Regions from separate parts of the Pseudomonas sp. LARHCG127 genome, predicted to be linked through region 1. Evidence: predicted binding sites of a transcription regulator. Region 1 holds the regulator's gene; each other region holds the start of a gene.

Region 1 (7,152 bases):
TGTTGATTCTGTTCATCAACCTGATCGGCGGCATGGCCGTCGGCATCTTCCAGCATGGCATGACCTTCGGCGATGCCGGCAAGGTATACGCCTTGTTGACCATCGGTGACGGTTTGGTGGCGCAATTGCCATCACTGCTGTTATCCACAGCCGCCGCGATCATGGTGACCCGCGCTTCGGGCTCCGAGGACATGGGCAAGCAGATCAACCGGCAGATGTTCGCCTCGCCCAAGGCCCTGGCTGTTGCCGCCGGCCTGATGGCGGTGATGGGCCTGGTGCCTGGCATGCCGCATTTTTCCTTCCTGAGCATGGCGGCCCTGGCAGCTGGCGGTGCCTACCTGTTCTGGAAGAAGCAGAACGTGCAGAAAGTCCAGGCCCTGCAAGAGGTCAAGCGCCAGCAGGAACTGCTGCCGTCGCCGGCCCGCGCCATGGAAACCAAGGAACTGGGCTGGGATGACGTGACGCCCATCGACATGATCGGCCTGGAAGTCGGTTATCGCCTGATTCCTTTGGTCGACCGCAACCAGGGTGGTCAGTTGCTGGCGCGGATCAAGGGGGTGCGCAAGAAGCTCTCCCAGGACCTGGGCTTCTTGATGCCCACTGTGCACATCCGCGACAACCTCGACCTGGCGCCGAGCGCCTATCGTCTGACACTGATGGGCGTGATCCTGGCCGAAGCCGAGATCTACCCCGACCGCGAGCTGGCGATCAACCCTGGCCAGGTCTACGGCAGCCTCAACGGCATCACCGCCAAGGATCCGGCTTTTGGCCTGGAGGCGGTGTGGATCGAAATCAGTCAGCGGGCCCAGGCCCAGTCCCTCGGCTACACCGTGGTGGACGCCAGTACCGTGGTGGCGACCCACTTGAACCAGATTCTGTACAAGCACTCCAGCGAGTTGATTGGCCACGAAGAAGTCCAGCAACTCCTGCAAGTACTGGCCAAAGGCTCGCCGAAGCTGGCTGAAGAGTTGGTGCCGGGCGTGGTTTCGTTGTCGCAGTTGCTCAAGGTGCTGCAAGCGTTGTTGGCCGAACAAGTGCCCGTGCGCGACATACGCAGTATTGCCGAAGCCATCGCCAACAACGCGTCCAAGAGTCAAGATACCGCCGCCTTGGTGGCCGCGGTTCGGGTCGGCGTATCCCGTGCAATCGTCCAAAGCATTGTAGGCACTGAGTCTGAGCTGCCTGTTATCACCTTGGAGCCAAGGTTGGAACAGATATTGCTCAATAGTCTGCAGAAGGCAGGACAAGGCTCGGAAGAGGGTGTTCTGCTGGAGCCAAGCATGGCCGAGAAGCTGCAGCGTTCGCTGATCGAGGCAGCCCAGCGGCAAGAGATGCAAGGCCAACCGGTGATCCTGCTGGTGGCCGGTCCGATTCGCGCGATGCTCTCGCGATTCGGACGCCTCGCGGTCCCGGGGCTGCATGTGCTGGCGTACCAGGAAATACCGGACAACAAGCAAGTGACCATCGTTGCGACAGTAGGGCCCAACGGCTGAGGTAGTGGTTTATGCAAGTGAAGCGTTTTTTCGCCGCAGACATGCGTCAGGCCATGAAACTGGTTCGTGACGAGCTGGGCGCTGAAGCAGCCATCATTGGCAACCGTCGTATCGCCGGCGGTGTCGAGCTGACGGCGGCCCTGGATTACAAATTGTCGGCGCTGGCGCCACGGGTTCCGAACATGGAACTTGAAGATGAGCTGCGCAAGACTCAATCGCGCATCGCCAGCGCCCAGGCCGAACTGAGCCTGCGCAGCAGCGAAGGCGAAGGTGCGCCGGGCATCAATCGTCAATTGTTCGCCGGTCAACCGCTGACCGCCGGCCTGCCGTTGACCGCCGCCGAACCGCTGATGGAACAGGTCCAGGCCGAACCGCGTCGTCCAGAGCCGGCACCTGCCGCGCCAGCCCGTGGGCTTGACCCGCGCGCCCTGGACTCGATGCGCTTCGAACTCAACAGCCTGCGCGAGCTGATGGAAGTCCAGCTCGGCTCCCTGGCCTGGAACCAGCTGCAAGGCAGCCGTCCGGCCCAGGCCAACCTGTGGCGTCGCCTGCAACGCATCGGCCTGTCCGGCCCGTTGTCCCGCGACCTGCTGGCGCTGATCAATGGTATCGAAGAGCCGCGCCAAGCCTGGCGCATGTTGCTGGCGCACCTGGCACGCATGATTGCCACGCCGGAAGTCGAGCCGCTGGAAGAGGGCGGGGTCATTGCCATGGTCGGTCCTGCCGGCATGGGCAAGACCACCACCCTGGCCAAGCTCGCCGCCCGTTATGTACTCAAGTACGGCGCCCAGAGCATCGCCCTGGTAAGCATGGACAGTTTCCGTATCGGTGCCCAGGAACAACTCAAGACCCTGGGCCGCATCCTCAATGTGTCGGTGACCCATGTGGATCCGGGCCAATCCCTGGCCCAGGCGCTGGAGCCGCTGCTGCGCAAACGCGTCGTGCTGATCGATACCGCCGGCCTGCAAGCCAGCGATCCGGCCCTGCGCATGCAGCTCGAAAGCCTGGCCGGACGCGGTATCAAGTCAAAAAATTATCTCGTGTTGGCAACCACCAGCCAAAAACAGGTTCTAACCGCCGCATATCACAGCTACAAACGCTGCGGGCTGGCCGGCTGCATCCTGACTAAGCTGGACGAAACGGCAAGCCTGGGCGAGGTGTTGAGCCTGGCGATCGGTCATGAACTGCCGGTGGCCTACCTGACCGATGGGCCGCGGATCCCGGATGATTTGCATCTGCCGCGCCGTCATCAATTGGTCAGTCGTGCCGTAAGTGTGCAAATGCAGGAAGAACCCAGCGAGGAAGCCATGGCTGACATGTTCGCTGACATCTACCACAGCCCGACCAAGCAGGTCGGCTGAGGTAATCATGAATATTTTTTGTACCTACATCGATGGTCTGCCATGCATTGTTCCGTATGCGAACGCGCAGCCAGTAATGTGGCCTCCGTCTAAGAAGACAAGGTAAAGAACGAACATGGGCAGCATGCATCCCGTACAGGTGATCGCGGTGACCGGCGGCAAAGGTGGCGTCGGGAAGACTAACGTGTCAGTGAACTTGTCCCTGGCTCTGGCAGAGCTTGGCCGACGGGTCATGCTGCTGGACGCCGACCTGGGCCTGGCGAACGTCGACGTGTTGTTGGGGCTTACCCCCAAACGCACCCTGGCGGACGTGATCGAAGGCCGTTGCGAACTGCGCGACGTGCTGTTGCAGGGGCCGGGCGGGATTCGCATCGTGCCGGCTGCCTCCGGCACCCAGAGCATGGTTCACCTGACCCCGGCGCAGCACGCGGGCCTGATCCAGGCGTTCAGCGACATCGGCGACAACCTCGATGTGCTGGTGATCGACACCGCGGCCGGCATCGGCGACTCGGTCGTCAGTTTCGTGCGCGCCGCCCAGGAAGTGCTGCTGGTGGTCTGCGACGAACCGACGTCCATCACCGACGCCTATGCCCTGATCAAACTGCTTAACCGCGACTATGGCATGAACCGCTTCCGCGTCCTGGCCAACATGGCCCAGAGCCCGCAGGAAGGACGCAACCTGTTCGCCAAATTGACGAAGGTCACCGATCGCTTCCTGGACGTCGCCCTACAATACGTCGGTGCAGTGCCTTACGACGAAAGCGTGCGCAAGGCCGTCCAGAAGCAACGTGCCGTTTATGAAGCCTTTCCACGTTCCAAATGCGCGCTGGCGTTCAAGGCGATCGCCCAGAAGGTCGATACCTGGCCACTGCCGGCCAACCCCCGCGGGCATCTGGAGTTTTTCGTCGAGCGTCTTGTGCAACAAACAGCAGGGCCCGTGTTATGACAGCCAGCGGTTACAACCATCTCTACAAAAAATCGGCACGGGACGCCCAATACGAATTGATCGAGCGTTATGCGCCACTGGTCAAGCGTATCGCCTATCACTTGCTGGCGCGGTTGCCAGCCAGTGTCCAGGTCGAGGACTTGATCCAGGCCGGCATGATCGGCCTGCTTGAAGTGTCGAACAAATACGACGCCAGCAAGGGCGCCAGTTTCGAGACCTATGCCGGTATTCGCATTCGCGGGGCGATGCTCGATGAAGTCCGCAAGGGCGATTGGGCGCCGCGTTCGGTGCACCGCAATACCCGCATGGTCAGTGACGCGATTCGGGCAATCGAAGCTAAAACTGGGCGTGACGCTAAAGATCACGAGGTTGCGGCCGAACTCCAGTTGAGTCTCGATGATTATTACGGGATTTTGAACGATACCTTGGGCAGTCGCCTGTTCAGCTTCGACGACCTCTTGCAGGACGGCGAGCACGAAGGGCTGCATGAGGATAACGCGAGTGCTCACATGGAGCCGTCACGTGACCTGGAAGATGAACGTTTCCAGAGCGCGCTGGCGGATGCGATTGCCAATTTGCCGGAACGTGAGCGACTGGTCTTGGCGCTGTACTACGACGAAGAGCTGAACCTCAAGGAAATCGGTGAGGTCCTGGGGGTCAGCGAATCTCGGGTCAGCCAGTTACACAGCCAGTGCGCGGCCCGCTTGCGGGGCCGTTTGGGGGAGTGGCGAGCGCGCTGACAGGCAGTGTGGGGACACTGCGAGCGGGACTGGCATGGCGTTGCCGGGTCAGTTTCCATCCGTTGTGCTCCAGACCGTTGTCGAGTGTTGTGCCGGAATTGATTGAAATGGCGCGTCCAGGTGCTGGGCGCGTTTAAGACTGCTTGGAGGTCGAATTGGACAAGAACATGAAAATCCTCATCGTTGATGACTTCTCAACGATGCGGCGGATCATAAAAAACCTGTTGCGTGACCTTGGGTTCACCAACACGGTCGAGGCGGATGATGGCGTCACAGCCATTCCGGTCCTCAACAGCGGGAGCATCGACTTTCTGGTGACTGACTGGAACATGCCCGGCATGACCGGTATCGACTTGCTGCGCCATGTGCGCGCCGACGAAAAACTCAAGCACCTCCCGGTGCTGATGGTGACTGCCGAAGCCAAGCGCGAGCAGATCATCGAAGCGGCCCAGGCCGGTGTAAACGGCTATGTGGTCAAGCCCTTCACGGCCCAGGCGTTGAAAGAGAAGATCGAAAAAATCTTCGAACGCATCGGTTAACGGCGCCACGGGGGAGCTATGGACAACGAATCTTCAATGGGCGATTTCGAATCGACCCTGAAAAAACATGCCCGCGAACTGGTCGACAGCCTTGAAAAAGGTCGCTTTGGCGATGCGGTTCAAATGATCCATGAGCTCAACCAGACCCGTGACCGTGGTCTGTATCAGGAAGTGGGCAAGCTCACGCGTGAACTGCACAGCGCGATTGTCAATTTCCAGATCGACCCGCACATGCCGCAGGCCGAGGAAGTCTCGCAGATCACCGACGCCACCGAGCGCCTGGGCTATGTGGTCAAGCTGACCGAGGCGGCGGCCAACCGCACCATGGACCTGGTGGAAAGCGCTACGCCGCTGGTCAATGGCCTGAGTGAAGAGGCCCAGGCCTTGAGCACCGACTGGGGCCGGTTCATGCGTCGCGAAGTCGGTGCTGAAGAATTTCGGGAGCTGGCCCGTCGGGTCGACGGTTTCCTGACGCGCAGCAGCAGCGAAAACCGCGCCGTGGCCAGCAACCTCAACGACATTCTGCTGGCCCAGGACTATCAAGACCTGACCGGCCAGGTGATCAAGCGTGTGACCCAACTGGTCACCGAAGTGGAAAGCAACCTGCTCAAACTGGTGCTGATGGCTAGCCAGGTCGACCGCTTTGCAGGCATCGAACACGACCGTGAAGCGATGCTTGCCGAAAAAGATCCACAAAAACATCTCTCTCAGGGTGAAGGTCCGCAAATTCATGCCGATAAAAGAGAAGACGTTATGTCCGGTCAGGACGATGTGGACGATTTGCTGTCCAGCCTTGGATTTTGATTTAGCCCTATTTTAGGAGCAGCCATTAATGAGCTTCGGCGCCGATGAAGAGATCCTTCAGGATTTCCTGGTTGAGGCCGGCGAGATTCTAGAGCAACTGTCCGAACAGCTGGTCGAGCTGGAAAGCCGACCTGATGATGCGGATCTGCTCAATGCAATTTTTCGCGGTTTCCACACTGTAAAAGGAGGCGCCGGCTTCCTCCAGCTCAACGAGCTGGTGGAGTGCTGTCACATTGCCGAGAACGTGTTCGACATCCTGCGCAAGGGTGAGCGTCGCGTTGATTCGGAATTGATGGACGTGGTGCTCGAAGCGCTGGATGCGGTCAACAGCATGTTCAGCGAAGTGCGTGAGCGCTCGCCGATTACCCCAGCCACCCCCGAGCTGCTCGCCGCGCTGGCACGCCTGGCCGAGCCGCAATCGGCTGACGAAGCCGCGCCGGTTGCCGAGGCGGTGGTTGAAGAACCGGTCGCCGAGGAATCGGGCGACATCACCGATAACGAATTTGAACAGTTGCTGGACTCCCTGAGTGCCGTCAAGGCCCAGGCCGAAGCGCCGGCCGCTCAGGTTGCGCCGGCTGCACCGGCCAGCAATGGGGCTGGCAGCGACGAAATCACCGATGCCGAGTTCGAGTCGCTGCTCGACCAGCTTCACGGCAAGGGCCAGTTCGCGCCAGATGCCGTTGTCCCGCCAGCAGCCCCGGCCGCCCCGAAAGCGGCGGGCGACAGCTCGGACATCACCGACGACGAATTCGAAGCCTTGCTCGACCAGTTGCATGGCAAGGGCACCTTTGCCGTTGACGCCCTGGATTCGGCCATCGCTTCCGCGCCGACGCCAGCCAAGCCGGCTGCCGCCGCGGCTGGCAGCGACCTGATCAGCGATCATGAATTCGAATCGCTGCTCGACGAACTGCACGGCAAAGGCAAGTTCACAGAAGTCGGGAAGGCCACGGCTGCCCCTGCTGCCGGCACCACCGCCACTGCTGCGCCAGCGGCCAAGGCCGCGCCTAAACCCGCCGCCAAGGCACCTGAGCCCAAGGCCGAGCCCGCCAATCCTGCCGCCGCCCCGGCGCCTGCCCGTGCTGCGCCGGCTGCGCCGCCAGCGGAAAAACCGGCCAGCGAAGCCGAGACCACCGTTCGGGTCGATACCGCGCGCCTGGACGAGATCATGAACATGGTCGGCGAGCTGGTGCTGGTGCGTAACCGCCTGGTGCGCCTGGGCCTCAACAGCCAGGACGAAGCCATGTCCAAGGCCGTGTCGAACCTTGACGT
Region 2 (7,152 bases), on a different contig from region 1:
TGGTCGAACCGATTTCCCGGCGCGGCACATTGATCACCCGCAGGAAGGCGTTGTCGTCGTCCGGGTTCACGATCAGGCGGAAGTAGGCCATCAGGTCCTTCACTTCCTGGCGTCCGAAGAAGCTGTTGCCCCCCGACAGGCGATAAGGCACCTGGTGATGCTGCAATTTCAGCTCGATCAGCTTGGCCTGGTAGTTGCCGCGGTACAGGATCGCAAAGTCGCTGTACGGCCGGTCGGTGCGCAGGTGCAGGCTGAGGATTTCCATGGCCACGCGCTCGGCTTCGGCGTCTTCGTTGCGGCAACGGATCACGCGGATCTCGTCGCCGTGGCCCATCTCGCTCCACAGCTGCTTTTCGAACTCGTGGGGGTTGTTGGAAATCAGCACGTTGGCGCAGCGCAGGATGCGGCTGGTGGAGCGGTAGTTCTGCTCCAGCATTACCACTTTGAGCGACGGGTAGTCATCCTTGAGCAACATCAGGTTTTCCGGTCGCGCGCCGCGCCAGGCATAGATCGACTGGTCATCGTCGCCCACCACGGTGAACTGGTTGCGTTTGCCGATCAGCAACTTCACCAGCAAGTACTGGCTGGCGTTGGTGTCCTGGTATTCATCCACCAGCAGGTAGCGGACCTTGTTCTGCCATTTTTCGAGAATGTCGGCGTGGTCCTGGAACAGCTTGACCGGCAACAGGATCAGGTCGTCGAAGTCCACCGCGTTGAACGCCTTGAGCGTGCGCTGGTAGTGGGTGTAGACGATGGCGGCGGTCTGCTCCTTGGGATTGCGGGCGTTTTCCAGGGCCTCGGGCGGCAGGATCAGGTCGTTTTTCCAGGCGCCGATCATGTTCTTGATCTCATCCACGCCGTCGTCGCCCGAATATTCCTTCTGCATGATGTCGGTCATCAGGGCCTTGACGTCGGTCTCGTCGAAAATCGAGAAGCCTGGTTTGTAGCCCAGCCGCGCGTGTTCCTTGCGGATGATGTTCAGGCCCAGGTTGTGGAAGGTACAGACCGTCAGGCCGCGACCTTCGCCGGCGCGCAGCAGGCCGCCGACCCGCTCTTTCATTTCCCGGGCGGCCTTGTTGGTGAAGGTCATGGCGACGATGTACTGGGCGCGGATGCCACAATTCTGGATCAGGTGCGCGATCTTGCGGGTGATCACGCTGGTCTTGCCGGAGCCTGCACCGGCGAGCACCAAAAGAGGGCCGCCGACATAGTTCACGGCTTCTTGCTGCCGGGGATTGAGTCGGGACATGACAGGGTTCAGGGAGTCGTTTGCGAAATGGGCCGGCATTTTAACAGGCTCAGAGAATTGTGCTGCTCTGTCCGACTTGTGACGCACACAGGATTGTCATTTGCCGCTTTTGTCACTTTCACGCAGGATGTGGAGCCAATTGGGTCCTGCGTAGCATTTCGAGCGGAAAAAACCACCGAAAAGCGCGTGTTTGAGAACCATTGGCATTGGTCATTGCCCATCGGCAGGTCATAATGCCCGGCGCCTACCACCTTGCAGAGTCTAGGGAGTCAGCTTGTCAACGCCTGTCGAACCCTTGCGTTTGCTGTTATTGGCCCAAGAGCCAGAGTGGGCAGCAATCTTGCGCGAGTGCCTGGTGCCCTTGGGGCCCTCGGTCGTGTTGATCAGCGCTCCAAGCTGGGAGTCAGTGTGCAGCCTGTTCGAAGACAATCGCAACGCGGTGTTGCTGACCGTTGCGGCGTTGCAACCGGCGCCGGGTCGTTGCAGCCTGCCAACCATCCTGTTGCTTGAGCACGAGCCGGCGGCTGCCCCCGACGGTGTCAGCGACTGGCTGGTGCGCGACGTGCTCGACAGTGCGACCCTGCGTCGTTGCCTGCGCCATGTGCGTGAACGCGGCGTGCTGGAAAACACCTTGCAGCGCCTCGCCGAACAGGACCCATTGACAGGCATCGCCAATCGCCAGGGCTTCCAGACCTTGCTGGCGGCGCGCCTGGCGGAAAACGACGGCCGTGGCCTGGCGCTCGGTCACCTGGACCTGGACAACTTTCGCCACGCCAACGACGCCCTCGGCCACCAGGCCGGTGACCGCTTGATCCTGCAAGTGGTGTCGCGGCTCAAGAGCTCGCTCGAGGCCGGCGATCAACTGGCGCGATTGGGCAGTGATGAATTCGCCTTGTTGATAGACACCCGCCGCGCACCACAGCGAGCCGAGTGGATGGCCGAGCGTATTACCGAGGCCTTGGCCGAACCCTATTGGGTGGACGGTGAAAGCTTGCTGATCGGCTGTAGTCTGGGCGTCGCCCATGCCCGCGCCCAGGCCGGCGCCGATCCGCTGATGTGGCACGCCCACATCGCCATGCAACAGGCCAAAAGCACCCAGGGCTGCACCTTTCATATCTTCAACGAGCGCATCAATCGCAATGCCCGCAGCCTCGCCGACCTGGAAAGCGAGCTGCGCCGGGCACTGCGCCGCGACGAGTTGGAACTGCATTACCAGCCCCGATTGAACCTCGATGGCGGCCACATCGTCGGCCTCGAAGCGCTGGTGCGCTGGCGTCACGGCGAGCGCGGCTTGCTGCCGCCGAGTGAGTTCGTGCCGCTGGCCGAACAGAGCGGCCTGATCGTGCCCCTGGGCTACTGGGTGATTTCCCGGGCGCTGCGGGACATGCAGGCCCTGCGCGAGCGAGGGCTGGCGCCGTTGCACATGGCGGTCAACCTGTCGTTCCGGCAGTTCCAGGACAGCCAGTTGCTGCCGACCTTGAGCCGGCTGATTGCCGAGCGGGGTGTCGAGGCGCAATGGCTAGAATTCGAACTCACCGAAACCGCCGTCATGCGCCGCAGCGAACTGGTCAAGCAGACCATGGATGCCTTGGGCCGCCTGGGGGTGCGCTTCTCCCTGGACGACTTCGGCACCGGCTTCTCGTCGTTCGTGCACCTCAACAGCCTGCCGATCGCCTTGCTCAAGATCGACAAGAGCTTCGTCGGCGGCATGGAACAGCGCGAAGAGAACCGCAAACTGGTGCACGCCATGATCAACCTGGCCCACAACCTCAACCTGGAGGTGGTGGCCGAAGGTGTGGAAACCCAGGAACAACTAGACTTGCTACGCGGTTTCGGTTGCGACCAGGTGCAGGGTTTCCTGATCAGCAAGCCGTTGCCGTTGCCGGAGTTGGTTGAATATTTGACGTTCGAGGGTGATCAGCAGTCCACCCACGAAGTCGTGGTCTGACTCCTTTCCCTTGTGGGAGCGAGCTTGCTCGCGATAGCGGTGTATCAGTCAAAAATCGATGTGACTGACCTATCGCCATCGCGAGCAAGCTCGCTCCCACAGGGGGATGAGTTTCATTTGGCCTGGATCGCTTCGAAACTGGGCTGCCCAGGCTCATTGCGAATCATCCGTTTCATCTTCCATTCGAACGCCAGCGTCAGGCTCACGGCCGCACAGGCCAGCCCCAGGGCCAGGCCCCACCAGACACCGGTTGGCCCCCAGTTCAAGTGGAAAGCCATCCACCACGCCGACGGCGCACCGATCAGCCAATAGCAACCCAGGCCCACCAGGAAGGTGGTCTTGGCGTCCTTGAGTCCGCGAATGCAGCCCATGGCGATGGTTTGCGTGCCGTCGAACAGCTCGAACCACGCCGCCACCGCCAGCAGGCTCACCGCCAGGTTGATCACCTCGCGAAACGCCGGGTCGTCGTGGTCCAGAAACAAGCCGATCAATTGATGAGGCAACAACCAGAACACCATGGCGAACGCCAGCATCGCGGCTGCGCCGAAGCCGATCCCGACCCGCCCGGCCAGGCGCGCCATCAGCAGTTGCCCGGCGCCGTAGTGCTGGCCGATGCGCATGGTGATGGCGTAGGACATCCCGGCCGGCACCATGAACGCCACCGAGACGATTTGCAGGGCGATCTGGTGAGCCGCCAACGGTGTGCTGCCCATGGTGCCCATGCACAGCGCGGCGAACGCGAACAACCCGACCTCCACTGCGTACGTGCCGCCAATCGGCAGGCCCAGGCGCCACAGTTCCTTGAGGTATTGGCGGTTGGGCCGCGACAGCCCATCCAGCAGCGGATAGGCACGGTAGGCCGGGTGCCGATGGATGTGCCAGGCCAGCGTCAGGGCCATGCAATTGGCGACGATGGCCGTGACCAGGCCGATGCCCATCAAGCCGAGTTTCGGCAGGCCGAACATGCCGGTGATGAGCGCGTAGTTGAGCAGGAAGTTGGCCACCGTACCGCCGAGGCTGATCACCATTACGGGTGTGGCTCGGCCGATGGCGCTGGTAAAGCCGCGCAGGGCCATGAAGCTCAGGTAGCCGGGCAGGGCGAATGGCAGCGCCAGCAGGAACTGCCCGGCGGACAGTACGTTGGTTTCGGTCTGGCCGAACATCAGCAGCACCGGCTTGAGGTTCCACAGCAGCAACCCGGCCATCAGCGCCATCAACCAGGCCAGCCATAATCCGGCCTGGGTCAGCCGGGTAGCCCCCTCGATATCGCCTGCGCCCTGGCGAATCGCAACCAGGGTGCCCACCGCGGCGATCACACCGATGCAGAAGATCGACACGAACGAATAGGTGGCCGCCCCGAGCCCACCACCGGCGAGGGCTTCGGGGCTCAGGCGCGCCATCATCACGGTGTCGGTGAGCACCATCAGCATGTGCGCCAACTGCGAGGCAATCAACGGCCCCGCCAGCCGCAGGATGGCCCAGAGTTCGGTACGCACCGGATGCCGCATGATCATCACGCTCCCTGTTCAAAGAAGGCAGTAAAGCGACGATTCTCGGCGCTCTCGACGGATTGCACAAAAGGATAAAAAAGATCGCTGGCATGATTAAAACTCATGCTGGACGCGTTTCTGGTAGGGTTTGCAAACACCGCCATGGAGCTTTTGCGATGCCTCGTCGTCTTCCTCCGCTTTATGCGCTGCGGGCATTCGAAGCCGCGGCACGCTACAGCTCGTTCACCCGGGCCGCCGAAGAGCTGTCGATCACCCAGAGCGCCGTCAGCCGGCACATTCGTACCCTGGAAGATCACTTTGCCTGTCGGCTGTTCCAGCGCAGCGGTCGCAACTTGCAATTGACCGAGGCGGCACGGCTGCTGCTGCCGGGCGTGCGCGAAGGTTTCATGGCGCTGGAGCGGGCCTGTCACACCTTGCATGGCGAAGACGGCATCTTGCGCATGAAGGCACCCTCCACATTGACCATGCGCTGGCTGTTGGCGCGCCTGAGCCGTTTCCGGCATTTGCAGCCTGGTAACGAAGTGCAACTGACCAGTGCCTGGATGGACATCGATTCGGTGGACTTCAACGTCGAGCCCTTCGATTGCGCCGTCTTGCTGAGTAACGGGCATTTTCCGGCGGACTGGGAGGCCAGTCTGCTGTTCCCCGAGGAGTTGATTCCGGTGGGCGCACCGAACCTGCTGAACGATCAGCCCTGGGATGTGGCGCGGTTGGCCAGCGCCGAACTGCTGCACCCGACGCCGGATCGCCGGGACTGGCGCAACTGGCTGCAACGTATGGGCCTGGCCGACAAGGTCTCGCTCAAGGGTGGGCAGGTGTTCGATACCCTGGAGCTGGGCATGATCGCGGCGGCACGCGGCTATGGAGTGTCCATGGGCGACCTGCTGATGGTGGCCGAGGACGTTGCCCAAGGGCGCCTGAGCCTGCCATGGCCGACGGCGGTTGCCAGTGGCGAGCACTATTACCTGGTCTGGCCGAAAACCCGGCCGGGAGGTGAACGTTTGCGCCGGCTCAGCGACTTTCTCCAGGGTGAGGTCAAGGCCATGCAATTGCCCGATGTGCAGCGTCTGGGCTGAAACGTTGCTGACACGCGGTTACTGATGGAAAGTGGCGTGCTAGCCACTTGGCATTAATCCGTCCAAACCGCTCAAGTATTTGGCTTTGCCGCCGAATCCGTGAAGATGGAACCCTCGTTCAGAAAGGGTCTACTTACACCTCACCCGAATAAAATGCCGAGCGTGCGACGTGATCAGGATGATCCGGTCTCTCGGCCAGGAGCCGTCATGTCTCAACCCCGCGCCCGGATCGCCTCGCAGCTAGGCCTTGCCCTTGCCGTGATACTGGCGGTCGTGATCTCCGGCAGTACCGTCTTCGCCCTGCGTTCCCTGGACACCGCCAACCTTGCCACCCGTGAAGAGCACTTGGCCAGCGAAGCGCGCCTGATGGCCGACCAGCTCAACACTTTTCACAGCACCTTGCGTGAGAGCACCCAGCGCTTGGCCGGTCTGTTCGAAAAGCGCTTCAGCGCGGGTTTGACCGTGCATCCAGACCAACCGGTGACGGTGGCGGGGGTACAGACCCCAGGCTTGAGCCTGGGCAGCGAAGTGTTGAACAACAACTTCAAGGAAGTGGATGACTTCAAAGCGATGACCGCCGGTGTGGCCACGGTATTCGTGCGCAGCGGCGACGATTTCATCCGCGTCAGCACCTCCGTCAGTAAACAGGACGGCACGCGGGCCATCGGCACCGTGCTCGACCGCGCTGGTCCAGCCTACGGTCCGGTGATCAGCGGGCAGAGCTACATCGGTCGAGCCCTGTTGTTCGGGCGCTTCTACATGTCGCAATACACGCCCGTACGTGACAGCAGCGGCAAGATCATCGCCGTGTTGTATGTAGGCTTCGATTACACCGACGCGCAGAACGCGCAGTTCGAAAACCTCAAGCGTTTCCGCATTGGCCAGACCGGCTCGCTGGCCTTGTTGGATGAGCAAAACAAATGGCTGGTGCCACCGGCAGGTGTACAGGCGCTGGATAACGCGACCACGGCCATTACGGGCCTGATCAAAAAACCGGGCAAGGGTGCGTTCTGGACCGATACCGCCGAAGATTTCTACAGCGTTGCCGTGCCGTTCGAGGGCGGGCCGTGGGCGGTGGTGGCGAGCATGCCGAAAACCGAGATCCGCGCCGTGACCTGGAGCGTCGGTACGCAGTTGGCCATCGGCAGCCTGCTGGCGATGCTGTTGGCGGTCGGCTCGGCGATGTGGTTGTTGCGTAGCAAGCTGGCACCGCTGGGGGATCTGGTGCGCCAGGCCGAAGCATTGGGCGCTGGCGACCTGAGCGTGCGCCTGAACGTGTCGAGCCATGACGAAATCGGTCAGTTGGCCCGTGCCTTCAACCAGATGAGCCAGGCCCTGTCGACCATGGTCGAGCACATCCGCAAGGCC
Region 3 (7,152 bases), on a different contig from region 1:
TGGCCGTGTGCTATTGGATCAAGAACAAGCGCAGTGCCCGGCATGAACTGGCGGTGGCGGCTGCCGCCAAGTAAGCATCGCTGAAACAAGACAAACCCGGCCGAGTGCCGGGTTTGTCATTTCAGGCAAGACAACACCTGCCCCTGTGGGAGCGAGCTTGCTCGCGATAGCGGTGTGTCAGTCGACATCAAGGTTGCTGATCCACCGCTATCGCGAGCAAGCTTGCTCGCGATAGCGGTGTGTCAGTCGACATCAAGGTTGCTGATCCACCGCTATCGCGAGCAAGCTCGCTCCCACATTGTTCGGCAGTGTTCATAGCGTTCATTCCCACAGGATCGGTGTTGTCGGGCGGATTCGCGGTATCCTGTGGGGCCTGACACCGGACACTTTCCATGCTGGTCATTTCCAACACCGTGCACATCCCGGACGCCGAGATCGAGCTGACGGCCATCCGCGCCCAAGGGGCCGGCGGGCAGAACGTCAACAAGGTTTCCAGCGCCGTGCATTTGCGCTTCGACATTCCGGCTTCGTCGCTGCCCGAGTTCTACAAGGAGCGGCTGCTGGCGCTGCGCGACAGTCGCATTACCAGTGACGGTGTGTTGATCATCAAGGCCCAGCAATACCGCACGCAGGAACAGAACCGGGCCGACGCGCTGGAGCGCCTGACCGAACTGATCCTCAGCGCCACCAAGGTCGAAAAGAAGCGCCGTCCGACCAAGCCGACCCTGGGGTCGAAAAAGCGTCGCCTGGAATCCAAGACCAAGCGCGGCTCGATCAAGGCCGGGCGCGGCAAGGTGGACTTCTAGTTCTTCTCCCGCGCTTCACGGTACCGAGGCGCCTGCCGGTACAAGTAGACGCTCAAGGCCAACCCTCCCAGGGCCGCCAGGGCAGCGAACAGAAAGATCGAGGCAAAGCCGAAGCCAGCGGCAATCGCACCGGCCAGCGGCCCGGTGATCCCCAGCGACAGATCAATGAACAGTGAATAAGCGCCCACCGCGGCCCCACGGCTGGAGGCCGGCACCAGGTTGACCGCTTCCACGCCCAGCGCCGGAAACACCAGGGAAAAGCCGAAACCGCTCAACGCCGCGCCCGCCAGGGCCCAATGGGCATCCGGTGCGAGCCACAACAGCAAGAGCCCCAGGGTTTCCACCGACAGGCAGGCAATCGCCACGCGAAAGCCGCCCAGGCGGTTGATCAGGTTGCCGAACAGCAGGCGCGCGCCGATGAAGCTGGCGCCGAACAGGCTCAGGCACAGCACCGCGTTATCCCAATGCTGAGTGGCGTAATACAGGGTGATGAAGGTCGCGATGGTGCCAAACCCGATGGAACCCAGGGCCAAACCGCAGCCGTGTGGCAGCACACGCCCCAGCACGTGCATGAACGGCAAGCGTTCGCCAGAGACAATGGGCGCAGCAGTCTTGCGCCAGGCCAATGCCAGTCCCAGCAGGCCCAGCAAGATGATGCTGGCGCCCATGCTCCACAGCCCCAACACGTTGACCAGCCACACCCCCAACGGCGCACCGATCGCCAGCGCGCCGTAACTGGCGATACCGTTCCAGGAAATCACCTTGGCGGTATTTGCCGCGCCAACCCGGCCGATGCCCCAGCCAATCGAACCCGACCCCACCAGGCTTTCGGCACTGCCCAGCACCAGGCGACCGATCAGCAGGCTGATCAGGCTGAACGTTGGCAGGTGGGGCGTCCAGGCGGACACCAGCATGAACACACCGCTCAGCCCGCAGCCGGCGAGGCCGAACATCACCGCGCGCTTGCTCCCCAGGTTATCGATGATTCGTCCTGCGTAAGGACGACTGAGCAGGGTGGCCAGGTATTGCACGCTGATCACCAGCCCGGCGATCACCGCGCCGAAACCCAGCTCGCCGTGGACGAAACCGGGCAGCACGGCCAGGGGAATGCCGATATTCAGGTAGCCGATGAACGTGAACAGGACGATGGAAACGACTTGCAGCGTGACCGCCAGGGGGCGCTGGGAATCTGACATGGGAAAGAGGTCCACGGAGCAGCTGGATAGATAGGCTGCTTATGATAACGGCGACCGTGGCGTCCGGGCGGGGAAAAGTAAAACTATTTGCCCAATGGTGGCTCAGCGGTCGTTCTGTTCGCTGACCAGGCGCGTGGTCACCAGCGCGGCGATGGCGTTTTCTTCGCTGCCAAACCGGGCCAGCAGGGCCGCTTGTTTCTCGGTGGGAAGGCGGGTCCAGATCTCGACCATTTTCTCAGCGGTGCCGATCAGGACGCTGGCCTGGGCTTCGCTGAAGGGAGGGGTGTCATCGGTCATGGGGGGCTCGGGATTCAGGCAGTGTGGAAAGCGCATCTTAGCGCTTTCCACACGGTCTGGTGGTACGGGTCAATCAGTCTTCGCTGTCGGCCTGGCGGCGTTCAGTGGCTTCCTTGGGCTCGGGTTGCTGGGCGTCAGGTTGCCCTCCGGCTTGTAGCGTGGTCGTCTGCTCAGTGTCGTGCAGGCTTGGGAAGGGGAGATTAGGGATCTCGTGCATTTCGCGCTCCTCGCAAAGTCTGTGGATAGATCTGGTAGATCCGCGCTTTTACAAAGCCTGGGCAGGATACAGCAGGAGAAATGACAAAAAGACTTTTAAATCCCATCGCGCCGACAAAAGGGATTGTCTGGACAGGTCATGTCCAGTCAGCAAAAAACGATCCCGCTACCGGTGGTCGCCACCGCTCAAGAACACCCCGTACAGGCCGATGATTTGCACATATCCTCCCCATTCCGTTGCAACTGTGGACCCCGGACATGGAGGTTCTTCATTTGAAGAGATCGACTCCATGTTTCTACAAAAATCCCTGAGAGCACAGATTCTCGCCCTGCTCAGCGGCAGCCTGCTGGCCATGTTGCTGATTGCCCTGGCGTCCTTTCACTTCCTTTCCGATGGCATCCAGAATTATCGTCAACTGCTCGACGGTCCGTTGCGTGCGTCGCAATTGATCGACGAGGCCAACCTGCAATTCAAGGTGCAGGTCCAGGAGTGGAAAAACGTCCTGTTGCGCGGCAAGCAGCCAGCGGACCTGGATAAATACTGGAAGCAATTCGAGGCACGCCAGAGCGATGTCCAGGGCATCCTTGGCCAGTTGACGACCCACGAAGGTGTCCCGGCGCAAATCAAGACACGTATCGAGCGTCTGCGGGGCGAACATGCCCAGTTGGGCGCGGCCTACCAGAAGGGCCGTGATGCGTTTGTGGCGGCGGGCGGCGACGCGGCGGCGGGCGATGCCGCGGTCAAGGGCGTGGACCGCGCGGCCAGTGAGCAGATGAGCGAGTTGGTGGTTGAGCTGCATAAGCTGGGCGACGAGCAATCGGCGCTGATCAGTGCGGGTGCCGACCGCACGATCATGCTGGGTACGGTGATCATGCTCGCCTCAGGGCTGCTGGTCGGGTTGTTGAGTGTGTGGCTGGTCAACCGCAACCTGGTGCAGCCTATCCGTAACCTGATCGCGTACGTGACTCAACTGAGCCGCGGGCGTTTCGCCGAGCGTGTGACGAGCACGCGCCAGGATGAATTGGGCGACCTGGCCCTGGCGGCCAATACGCTGCGCGATTTCCTTGCTGAAACCTTCACGCGCTTGCAACGCAGTGCCACGGAGCTGGACAGCGCCAGCGGTGAGCTCAATGCGATTGCCAGCCTGATGAGCCAAGGCACCAGCGAGCAATTCGAACGCACCGATCAAGTCGCGACCGCGATGAACGAGATGTCCGCCACCGCCCAGGAAGTTGCCCGTCATGCCGCCGATGCGGCGCAGGCTGCCGATGATGCCGATCATTCGGCGCAGCAGGGCGAGAAAGTGATGCAGGGCACGATCCACACCATCACCCAAATGCGTGGCGAAATTGCCAACACCGCCACGGTGATCCGGCGCCTGGAAGCCGACAGCGGACGCATCGGCAAGGTGCTGGAAGTGATCCGCAGGATCGCCGAGCAGACCAACCTGCTGGCCCTCAACGCTGCCATCGAAGCAGCACGGGCGGGTGAGGCCGGGCGTGGTTTTGCGGTGGTCGCCGATGAAGTCCGCAGCCTGGCCCAGCGCACGGCGTCGTCCATCATCGAGATCAACCAGATCATCCAGACGGTTCAAACAGGTGCGGTGGACGCGGCCCAGGCCATCGAAAGCGGCCAGTCGCGCAGTGAGGAAAGTGTCGAGCAGGTGACCCAGGCCGGCGCGATGCTGGAACGCATCACCCAGGCGGTGGAAGCGATCCGCGACATGAACCGTCAGATCGCCACCGCTGCGGAAGAGCAGACCTCGGTGGCCGAGGATATTTCGCGCAACCTGACTGAAATCACCTGCATTGCCAGTACCAACCTCGACAACGTAAAACGCACCGAAGCGGCCAGTCGGGATTTGCACGGGTTGTCGGGGCAGTTGAATGAAGTGACGGCGCGGTTGAGTGCCTGACGGTATGTTCCTGATGCAGTAGCCCACCTGTGGCGAGGGAGCTTGCTCCCGCTGGGCTGCATAGCAGCCCCAAAGCCATTCAGCGCGGTGCATCAGGAATAAGATGGTTGGCAGATTTTGCGACTGCTGCGCAGCCGAGCGGGAGCAAGCTCCCTCGCCACAAAAGCTCATACGGGCGTGAAGTGAGTAGGGGGGCAGAGGATCACTCTCAATAATCGCGACGCTTGCGAAAGGCCCATCGGCCTGCAATCACGGTGAAGGTCGCCACCAGCGCTACCAGGATCCAGAAGCCCTCGGGATCTTCGGCCAGTGGCACGCCGCCGACGTTCATGCCGAAGAAACCGGCAATGATGTTGATGGGCAACGCCAGCACCGTGACCACCGTCAAGGTGAACAGCGTGCGGTTGCTTTGTTCGTTGAGGTTGGCGGCGATCTCTTCCTGCAGCAATTTGATCCGTTCGCCCAGGGCGGTGAGGTCGTTGATGATCAGGGCGAACTCCTCGGTCGACTTGCGCAGCTCCTTGACGTCTTCCTTCTGCAACCATTGCGGCGGGCGGTTGAGCAGGCGCAGCAACGAGCCCGGCTCCAGGGCCAGCAGGCGTTGCAGGCGTACCAGCACGCGGCGCTGGCTGCCCAGCTCGGCGCGGTTGTTGGACACGCGCGAAGACAGCAATTGGTCTTCGATCTGGTCAACGCTGAGGCTGGTCTTGCGCACGATCTGGGTCAGCACTTCGCCTTGGTCGCGCAGCAGATGCACCAGCAATTCCAGCGGCGAGCGAAAGCTCTCGCCGGCCTTGACCGATGAGCGCAGCTTGTCGACCGAGTGCAAGGGTTGCAGGCGCGCACTGATGATCAATCGACTGTGTACGCACACCCACAAGGTGGAGACATCCGAGGACACCAGGTTGCTGAGGTTGAACACCACATCGTTCACCACCGCCAGCAGTGCCGAGTCCACATGTTCGATACGGGTCGATCGCGAGCCTTCGTGCAGGGCTTCGAAGAATTCCTCGGGCAAGGCCAGGTGGCTTTTCATCCAGCGCTCGCAGGCGGCGTGGGCTAGGTTCAGGTGCAGCCAGAGAAACTCGTCGGCATCCTGCGGTTGTTGCAGGCTTTGCAGGGCTTGGGCCGAATCGATTTCCCGGCCGCGCTCGCCGGGGCGAAAACGAAACCCGTAAAGCAGGCCGAACAGGTCCGGATCGCGATGGCTTTGGTCGATGCTGTGGTTCATGAGGGCTCGCTGGCGGGGAGTGCCTGTCGCAGCGGCCACAGGTTCACTTGAGCGGCATCATTGCAGGGTTTTTTGATGGTTGTGTGACAGTTGTGCGGCGTCGTCAGATCGGCGGCGGTTTACAGACGGTCTACGCAAAAAAGCCGCGCAACTCGAAAGTTGCGCGGCTCTTCTTTAACCGATGGATCAAGTGTCTTGCTTGTCGGACAGGACTTTGCCGGTAGTTGCGTCGAAGTCCACGTCAAACTCTTTGCCGTCGGCCGTCTTCAGTTCCACTTCATATTCATAGCCATCGAAGTGGTTATCCAGGTCGGTGTCGGTGATGGTCGCGCCTGGGTGCAACTTCAGGGCTTCCGCATTCATCGACTCAAGGGATTTGATCTTGCCGTCCTTGACCAGTTGAGGAATCTGGTCGATTCGTACGTCCGCCTGGGCCAGGCCAGCGGTGAGGGTCAGGGCAGCAGCGGTAAACAGGGCAGTCAACGTTTTCATGAGTGCTTTCCTTGGTGTCGTTATTAAGGGTGAGTCGTTTAAGTGGGTTCAGATTATGTGTGGCAACTTAATTCACCCTTAATTCGAAAAATCTTGAAGCAAGTTTCCTGGAAAGGTCTTTCGACTCAGTAGCCGTTCTTTTCCAATAGCTGCGCCACGCTGCCTGTCTCGGGACGCTTGAAGTACTTGAGCAGCTCACTGGCCCGGTTGGTGAAGATGCCATCAACGCCGGCCTCCATCACTTTCTTGAAGTCCACCGGCTCATCCACGGTGTAGACGTGCACCAGCAAACCCTGGTCGTGGGTGTACTGGTTCATCCACGGCTGCACCAGGTCCGAATAGCTCTGGCTGCCGCCATGGGTCAATGCCGCCGAAGGACCGGTGCCGATGGCGCCATGGGCCTTGGCGTACTGGACCCATTGTTCGAACTCGGCCTTGTCCTTGGGCTCCTGCTTGGCGTAATAGGCGGCCTTGTCCGTTTCGCCGGACTCGGCAAACGTTACCTTGGACTTGGGTTCGATGTTGCCTTCGCCCACCCACAGCAGCAGGATCTTCGGCACCTTCGGCATCTCTTTGTGCAACAGTTCGAGACTGCTCTTTTCAAAGGTCTGCAGCACCACTTTGCCCTTGCCCTGGCCGACGCCGGTGGCGCTTTTGGCCAATTTCGACCCAGCGGGGCTCAGCCAACCACGGTCCTGCAGTTTGTCCTTCAGGTCGCGCTCGATGCCGGGGAACAGCTTCGGCTCCTTGGTTTCGATGTACAGCCCCGGTTTATGCAACGGGTTGCCCTCGGCGATGTTGATCACTTCATCGAGGGTGAGGATTTTCTGGCCGACGAACGAAGGGCGGGCGCGGTCCGGGTAGGCGGTGTTGAACCAGCTGCCGGCATCGAGGGTTTTGAGTTCCGCCATGGTGAATTCATTGGCGGTGCTGTCCTTGCGTTCGGGAAACTGGGTCGCGACATCCGTGGTGCGCAGCAGGCTGTCGTCATGCAGGAC
Region 4 (7,152 bases), on a different contig from region 1:
CAGGGCGCTGTCGTCAATGCTCTGCGGATGGGCACTGATGCTCACCCGCATGACATTGGCCATCTGGTTGTTGGCCCCGGCGGACTGGTTCACGCCCAGCACGCCGTTGCCGTTGGTAAAGGAGTGGCCACCGATACGGGCGGTGGCGTTCATGGAGGGGTTGGCCTGGGTGTCGACGCTTTGCTGTACGCGGGTGCTGGCCTGGGCGTGGCTGCCAATGGCAATGGCCCGGGTGTTGGTTTGCTGGATCTGGTCGCCAGCCGCCTGGTTGACGTTGAAGTTGCCGGTGTACTGGCTGCCGGAATCCTGCAGGTTGGCGTTGCTGACCACCGCCATGCCCGAATCGGCAAATGCGGTGAAAGAACTGAGCAGGGACAGCATGACCAGGGCGAGTAGAAACAGGACGGGTTTCATGTCACTGACCTCCCGCCAGCCGGCCCAGCGGGGCCAGGCCGGAGCTCAGCGAGCGGTTGATGGTGCCAGAGATCGCTCCGCCGCTGCCGCCACCGTGGCCGGCATTCATGCCCGGCATGCCGTTGGGGTTGGTGACCACGTTCAGGCCCTGCACGCCGGTATTGGGGGTGACGATGTTGCGGATCGACGAACCGCTGGCCACGCTGGCGAATTCGCCATCGCTCAGTTCGGTGCTATTGGTCGCCTGGTTGATGCGTTCGGAGGGGTTGGCGTTGACGGTGGTCGGGTAGGGGTCTTTGCCGCCGTTGCGACCGATTGCGATGGGTTGCACGTCACGGTTGAGTACGATGACGCCGTTGCCCTCGGCCTGCGCGGGGAGGCTGAACGTTGCGCCGACGGCGCAGCCGATGAATAGCAGGCAGGTCACACCCCTGTCGAACATCCCCATGGCATCGATTCCTTCTTCGGTACGCTGGCCCTAGTCAGCGTTGCGAAGTGGGGAAGAGCAGGTGTTGTGCCGGGTTTTGAATTGCCTGTGAATTCAACAAGTTGGGTTCAGGCGCGCGCAGCGGGGGAAGAAACCTGTTTCAGCGCTGAGACAACGCACATGATGGCTAACCGGCTGCACGCTGTTCCAGGGCTCTGGATCCAGGTTTTTGGGTGGGTGTTTCAGTGACTTGACAGTCTTGATGACAATCATCTGAAACGATGTTGGATCCGGGTTTGCCGCGAGCGTGATGTTTCAAACGTGAGACAAATCATCCTGCGGTCAGTTGGGCGACGGCCGCGAACACTTGCCGCTGGCGTTGCGCCCAGTTGCCTCGAATGATCTGGAACGGTTGCCGATGTCCACTCAGCCACGCCTCGATGGCGTCGAAAAATGCCAGTCGTTCTTCCAGCTCGGGTTGGCAACGCAAACCGTCGCCAGTCCATTCGACCTGCTCGGGGCTCAACAGCAGGTGCAAGTCGTAATGACGGGCCAGCAACGCCGGTTCGAGCCAGTCCGGGCAGTCGCCAAAGAGGGTCTGGCTCCAGAGGATGTTGCTCAACAGGTGGGTGTCGAGGATCAATAGCGAGGGTCGGCGGGCTCGTGCCTCGTCTTCCCAGGCCAACTGGCCGGAAGCGATGTCGGTGATGTCCGCCAGGCACGTATCGCGCTGGGTCTGTTCCATGAAATGGCGCACGTACTCGTCCACCCGCACGCCACCAAAATGTGCCTGTAGTTGCGCCGCCAGCCAGCTCTTGCCGCTGGATTCCGGGCCGGTCAGGACTACCACCTTCATGCGCGCAGGGCCGGGTCGGCGCGCCATTCCCGCCAGCCTTGCACGGCCAGCAGAGTGAACAGGGCGTAAAGCGCGGCGGTCAGGTGCAAGCCCTTGTAGATGAACAGGCCGACGAAGATCACGTCCAGGACGATCCACAACGGCCAGCATTGCACGCGTTTTTGCGCCATCCACCATTGAGCGACGAGGCTGAAACCGGTGAGCGCGGCATCGAGCCAGGGCTGGGCGGCGTCGGTCCAGTGGGCCATGGCGGCGCCCAACAGCAGGCTGCCCGCCGCGCCAATGGCCAGGCCGAGCAGCACCGACGGCCCACCGAGATGGCTGACCTGACGCCCATCATGATTGTGCCCGGCACGGGTCCATTGCCACCAGCCGTAGAGTTGCAACACCGCGTAGACCACCTGCAGCAGCATGTCCGAGTACAACTTCACCTCGAAAAAAATCCAGCTGTACAGCAACACCATGACCAGGCCGATCGGCCAGCACCAGGGGTTCTGCTTGACGGTCAACCAGACAGCGATCACGCCGAGGGCTGCGGCAAACAGTTCAAGCCCGGACATGGCGGTTCCTTGGGGAAAGAGGAGAGGGCGGCGATTGTAAACGCTATGGCGTGGAGAGCTCCAATACCATTGTTGGTTGAGCCCGTGGCGAGGGAGCTTGCTCCCGCTGGGCTGCGTAGCGGCCCCTTTTGTGAGTGCTGCGCACTCAAGCGGGAGCAAGCTCCCTCGCCACAGTGAATCACAACAGTTTCTAGTGTGCATCAACCCCTTTAGACGCCTGACAGTCCTTAGACCCGGAACTGCTTGAGCAACCCGTTAAGCTGTTCACTCAACGCCTTCAGGCGGCTGCTTGCCTGGCTGGACTGTTCGGCGGCCATGGCGGTGCTGTGGGACAGTCCGGCGGCCTGGGTGACGTTCTGGTTGATGTCTTCTACTACATGGGCCTGTTGCAGGGTGGCGCTGGCAATGGAGGCGTTCAGGCTGTTGAGGTTGCGCAGGGCCTGGCCGATGGCGTTGAGGCTGGCACCGGCCAGGCCCGCCTGTTCGATGGTCAGTTGCGAGGCACGGCTGCTGTCGCCGATGACTTTCACGGCGGCTTCGGAATGGGTTTGCAGGCGCTCGATCATCGACTGGATCTCAGCGGTGGACTTCTGCGTACGCTGGGCCAGCAGTCGCACTTCATCGGCGACCACCGCAAAGCCCCGGCCTTGCTCGCCAGCGCGGGCGGCTTCGATCGCAGCGTTGAGGGCCAGCAGGTTGGTCTGCTCGGCGATGGAGCGGATCACCTCCAGCACGCTGCCAATCTGGGTGCTTTCGCTGGCCAGGGTGCGAATCACTTCCACCGCCTGGTCGATGGTCTGGGACAGGCGATCGATCTGTTGCAAGCTGCCGTCGATGTTGACCTGGCCTTGCTGGGCCTGGGATTCGGCGTCGCGCATCTCGCTGGCGGCGTGCTCGGCGTTCTTGGCCACGTCCTGCACGCCATACGTCACTTCATTGATCGCGGTGGCCACCAGCTCCATTTGTTGCGACTGCTGCTGGCTGCGCTCCTGGGCTTGAGCCGCGTCGTTGCCCAGTTCGTTGGAAGATTGCCCCAGCTCACTGGCCGAAGCCTGCAACTGGCTCACCACTTGGCGCAGTTTGGCGGTAAAGGCGTTGAAATGCCGGGCCAGTTGGGTGACTTCGTCCTGGCCGTGGGTGTCGAGGGTGCGGGTCAGGTCGCTCTCGCCGCTGGCGATGTTGGCCATGGCGTTGACGGTCTCTTGGAGCGGGCGGACGATGCTGCGTACGATCAAGGTCAAGAACAGGCTCATGAGCACGGTAATTGCCAAGCCGATCAAGGAGGCCTTGATCATCTGGGATTGAAACTCAGCCTGCACGTCATCGATGTAAACCCCTGAGCCGATGATCCAGCCCCACGGTTCGAACAACTTGACGTAGGAAGTCTTGCCGACCGGTGCTTCGGCACCCGGTTTCGGCCAGAGGTAGTTGATCATGCCGGCGCCCTTGGCCTTGGCGATGGCGACCATCTCGTTGAACAACGCGTAGCCGTTCGGGTCGCGGATCGCCGAGAGGTTCTGGCCTTCAAGCTTCGGGTTGGTCGGGTGCATGACCATGACCGGCGTCAGGTCGTTGATCCAGAAGTAGTCACTCTGGTCATAGCGCAGGCCTCGCACCGCGCTGAGGGCTTGCTTCTGCGCCGCCTCGCGGGTCAGGGTGCCGGCGGTTTCCAGCCCATGGTAGTAGCTCAATACGCCGCTGGCGGTCTGCACCACATGCTGGGTCTTCTGCACCTTGGCCTGATACAGATCCGTGTGGATCTGCTTGAGCATAAAGGCGCCGAGCGTGAACAACATCACGATGGCCACCACCAGGATGAGCCACAAGCGTCGGCTGATCGACACACTGCGCAAGCTATTCATACGCTGTCACTCCGGTTTCTTATTCTTGTCATTAACGACGGGCGGCACTTTAGCGCCTGGCGGCTATTGATGATTGACCTGGGTCATAACGCGGCAGCGTTATCAGGGCTTGTCTGATAGGATTTCGGCCCCGCGGCGCAAAACCTGAGCCTGTTCTGATTTTTTCATTGGTTTTTTTTGGATGATCGCAGCTATCGTGCAGCCGCTGCGTGGACCTGTATGACACTTGAATAGCGATAAGACCCGCATGAGCAGGGTCTTTTTTGGGGGATGAATGGATTTGTGGACGGCCTTTTCGGCATTGATTCTTGGCGTAGTAGAGGGTTTGACGGAGTTTCTACCGATTTCCAGCACGGGGCACCAGATCATCGTCGCCGACTTGCTCGAGTTCGGTGGCGAACGTGCAATGGCATTCAACATCATCATCCAGCTCGGCGCGATCCTCGCGGTGGTCTGGGAGTTCCGGCGCAAGATCTTCGATGTGGTGCTGGGCCTGCCGACGCAACCCAGCGCCCGCCGGTTCACCGCCAACCTGCTGATTGCCTTCTTTCCCGCCGTGATATTGGGCGTGCTGATTGGGGACTGGATCCATCACTATCTGTTCAACCCGGTCACCGTGGCTGCCGCTCTGGTGGTGGGCGGTCTGGTGATGCTCTGGGCCGAAAAGCGCCAGCACCAGGTACATGCTGAAACGGTGGACGATATTTCCTGGAAGGATGCGTTGAAGGTCGGCCTGGCCCAGTGCATTGCGATGATCCCGGGTACTTCCCGTTCCGGTGCGACCATCATCGGGGGCTTGCTGTTCGGGCTGTCGCGCAAGACCGCTACCGAGTTCTCGTTCTTCCTGGCGATGCCGACCATGGTCGGTGCGGCCGTGTACTCGGGCTACAAGTACCGTGAGTTGTTCGTGCCGGCGGATTTCCCGGTGTTCGCCATTGGTTTCGTCACGGCGTTCATCTTCGCCATGATCGCGGTCAAGGGCCTGCTGCGGTTCATCGCCAGCCATAGCTACGCGGTGTTCGCCTGGTATCGCATCGCCTTCGGCCTGTTGATCCTGGCCACCTGGCAGTTCGGCTGGGTGGACTGGACCGCCGCCAAGCCATGAACGAGTCAGGCACCCGCAAGCGCGCTGGGGGCAATGCCGGTGGCGCGGTGCAAAACCTGCGGCTCAAATTGATGGTGTTGGCGCTGGTCTGCGCCTTGCCGCTGTTCGGCTCGCTGCTGTTCGGCCTGCGGGGCGTGTCGTGGGTGCCGATGGCGGCCTATGGTGTCGTCAGCGTGGTGGCGTTCCTGCTGTACTGGAGCGACAAGCGCAAGGCCCGCGCCGACGCCTGGCGTACCCCGGAAAACGTGCTGCATGCACTGGAGCTGGCCGGTGGTTGGCCCGGGGCCTTGCTCGCCCAGCAGTTGTTTCGCCACAAGACCCGCAAAGTCTCGTTTCAAGTGGTGTTCTGGTTCATCGTGCTGCTGCACCAGGTGTTCTGGATCGACCAGTTGTTCCTGGGCAGTTATCTATTTTGAAGGCGAGAGCAACAAGCCCACCTGCGTGCGCTTGGGCAATTTGCTCACGACCAATTGATGTGAGCGTTGCAGCAGGCCACGCAGTTCTTCGGCCCCCAGCGGATAAGGCACCTGCATGATGACCCACTGGGCCCGCGCCAAATAAGGCGCGGGGTGAATGCCCGGCCGGTCGCAGTGCCCCAGGAACAGGTCCTTGTCGACCTTGAACGCCAACGAATCGCCCCGCAGGCCCTGGAGGGCGAACATCTTGTTCCCGGCAATGGAAAACACCCGCACGCCCCCCCATTTGTAGTCTTCCCTGGCACCGGGCAAACCCAGGCAAAACCGCGCGACATCCTCTTCGCTCAACCTCATAGCGTTTTTTCTCCACAGCCCTCGAAGGCTTCCACCAAATGATCGATCCAGGCGCGCACCGCTGGCAACATGCCACGCCGATGGGGGTAGACCGCCTGGAGCCAGCCGTCGGGCAATGACCATCCAGGTAGCAGTTCCACCAGTGTGCCGTCACGCAATTCCTGCTCGCAATACATGCTTGGCAATAACGTGAAACCCAGGCCGGCGAGGGTGCAGGACCGGCGCACGATGAAGTCGTCAATGCCCAGGCGGGCTTCCAGGCTCAGTTCGGCCTGCTGCCCATCGGCCTTGACCAGGCGTAGATGCACCAGGCGATCGGCTTCCAGCGCCCCCAGCACCGACAACTGCTTGAGATCGTCCGGGGTTTCGATTCGCCGCCCTTCGACGAAGGCTGGGCTGGCCACCAGCATCAGCCGTGCCCGGCGCAGACGCCGGGTCATCAGCAGCGGGTCTTCGTCCCCCAGGTCGCGCACGCGCAACGCCACGTCGATGCCTTCGCCGATCAGGTCCACCCGCCGGTTGAGCAGGGTCATTTCCAGTTGCACCAGGGGGTATTTCGCCAGGAAGGTTTCGATCACCACCGGCAGGAACTGATGGGCCAGGCCCACCGGGCTCGACACTCGCAACCGACCGCGGGGTTCGCTGGACATGCTCGCCACCGCTTCGTCGGCCATCTCGGCCTCCAGCAACATCGCCTGGCAATGGCGCAGATAACGTTCGCCGACCGCCGTCAGTTTCAACTGCCGCGTGGTGCGCTGGAGCAGGCGGGCGCCGAGGCGTTCTTCCAGCTCGGCGATGCGCCGTGACAACCGCGATTTGGGAATGCCCAGCAAGCGCCCGGCCGCCGCGAAACCGCCGGCTTCGACGACTTTGGCGAAGTAATACAAATCATTGAGGTCTTGCATGTTGAATTCAATTGTCCTGTCAGTGGGACAAACTATCGCATTTTTGCTGACTTATCGATCATTCGCTTCATCGATAGGATTGTCGCCAATTGATCGCCTGGTTGCGGTCCTCATTTGGAGAGCACTGATATGAAACTGCTGCACATCGATTCGAGCATCCTCGGCGACCACTCCGCTTCCCGCCAATTGAGCCGCGAAGTGGTTGAAGCCTGGAAAGCTGCCGAGCCAGGCATCACCGTGACCTACCGTGACC

What was found. The regulator FliA, encoded in region 1, starts transcription of late flagellar genes. The targets are predictions, from matches to a motif close to CTAAAGTTTNNNNNNNNNNNGCCGNTAA.
Region 2: the regulator FliA is predicted to act here: its motif matches at 5,855-5,882, upstream of ACIPQ1_RS04485 (methyl-accepting chemotaxis protein).
Region 3: the regulator FliA is predicted to act here: its motif matches at 2,701-2,728, upstream of ACIPQ1_RS14350 (methyl-accepting chemotaxis protein).
Region 4: the regulator FliA is predicted to act here: its motif matches at 4,241-4,268, upstream of ACIPQ1_RS07620 (methyl-accepting chemotaxis protein).

Annotation. Positions count from the first base shown of each region.
Region 1 covers NZ_JBIXJT010000011.1:21,776-28,927, reverse strand. Annotated here, with positions in the region: gene flhA (flagellar biosynthesis protein FlhA) at 1-1,493, shown strand, start outside; gene flhF (flagellar biosynthesis protein FlhF) at 1,505-2,854, shown strand; gene fleN (flagellar synthesis regulator FleN) at 2,970-3,800, shown strand; gene fliA (RNA polymerase sigma factor FliA) at 3,797-4,540, shown strand; gene ACIPQ1_RS19015 (chemotaxis response regulator CheY) at 4,708-5,079, shown strand; gene ACIPQ1_RS19010 (protein phosphatase CheZ) at 5,098-5,883, shown strand; gene ACIPQ1_RS19005 (chemotaxis protein CheA) at 5,912-7,152, shown strand, end outside.
Region 2 covers NZ_JBIXJT010000002.1:225,755-232,906, reverse strand. Annotated here, with positions in the region: gene rep (DNA helicase Rep) at 1-1,249, opposite strand, end outside; gene ACIPQ1_RS04500 (putative bifunctional diguanylate cyclase/phosphodiesterase) at 1,524-3,197, shown strand; gene ACIPQ1_RS04495 (NorM family multidrug efflux MATE transporter) at 3,311-4,705, opposite strand; gene ACIPQ1_RS04490 (LysR substrate-binding domain-containing protein) at 4,864-5,784, shown strand; gene ACIPQ1_RS04485 (methyl-accepting chemotaxis protein) at 5,992-7,152, shown strand, end outside.
Region 3 covers NZ_JBIXJT010000007.1:206,645-213,796, forward strand. Annotated here, with positions in the region: gene ACIPQ1_RS14325 (amino acid permease) at 1-74, shown strand, start outside; gene arfB (alternative ribosome rescue aminoacyl-tRNA hydrolase ArfB) at 393-806, shown strand; gene ACIPQ1_RS14335 (MFS transporter) at 803-2,002, opposite strand; gene ACIPQ1_RS14340 (hypothetical protein) at 2,105-2,335, opposite strand; gene ACIPQ1_RS14345 (hypothetical protein) at 2,373-2,516, opposite strand; gene ACIPQ1_RS14350 (methyl-accepting chemotaxis protein) at 2,806-4,431, shown strand; gene ACIPQ1_RS14355 (transporter) at 4,640-5,662, opposite strand; gene ACIPQ1_RS14360 (PepSY domain-containing protein) at 5,849-6,154, opposite strand; gene ACIPQ1_RS14365 (glycerophosphodiester phosphodiesterase) at 6,280-7,152, opposite strand, start outside.
Region 4 covers NZ_JBIXJT010000003.1:420,276-427,427, reverse strand. Annotated here, with positions in the region: gene ACIPQ1_RS07640 (adhesin) at 1-414, opposite strand, end outside; gene ACIPQ1_RS07635 (hypothetical protein) at 416-862, opposite strand; gene ACIPQ1_RS07630 (AAA family ATPase) at 1,173-1,697, opposite strand; gene pnuC (nicotinamide riboside transporter PnuC) at 1,694-2,257, opposite strand; gene ACIPQ1_RS07620 (methyl-accepting chemotaxis protein) at 2,485-4,119, opposite strand; gene ACIPQ1_RS07615 (undecaprenyl-diphosphate phosphatase) at 4,394-5,224, shown strand; gene ACIPQ1_RS07610 (DUF1294 domain-containing protein) at 5,221-5,640, shown strand; gene ACIPQ1_RS07605 (MmcQ/YjbR family DNA-binding protein) at 5,632-5,994, opposite strand; gene ACIPQ1_RS07600 (LysR substrate-binding domain-containing protein) at 5,991-6,899, opposite strand; gene ACIPQ1_RS07595 (FMN-dependent NADH-azoreductase) at 7,029-7,152, shown strand, end outside.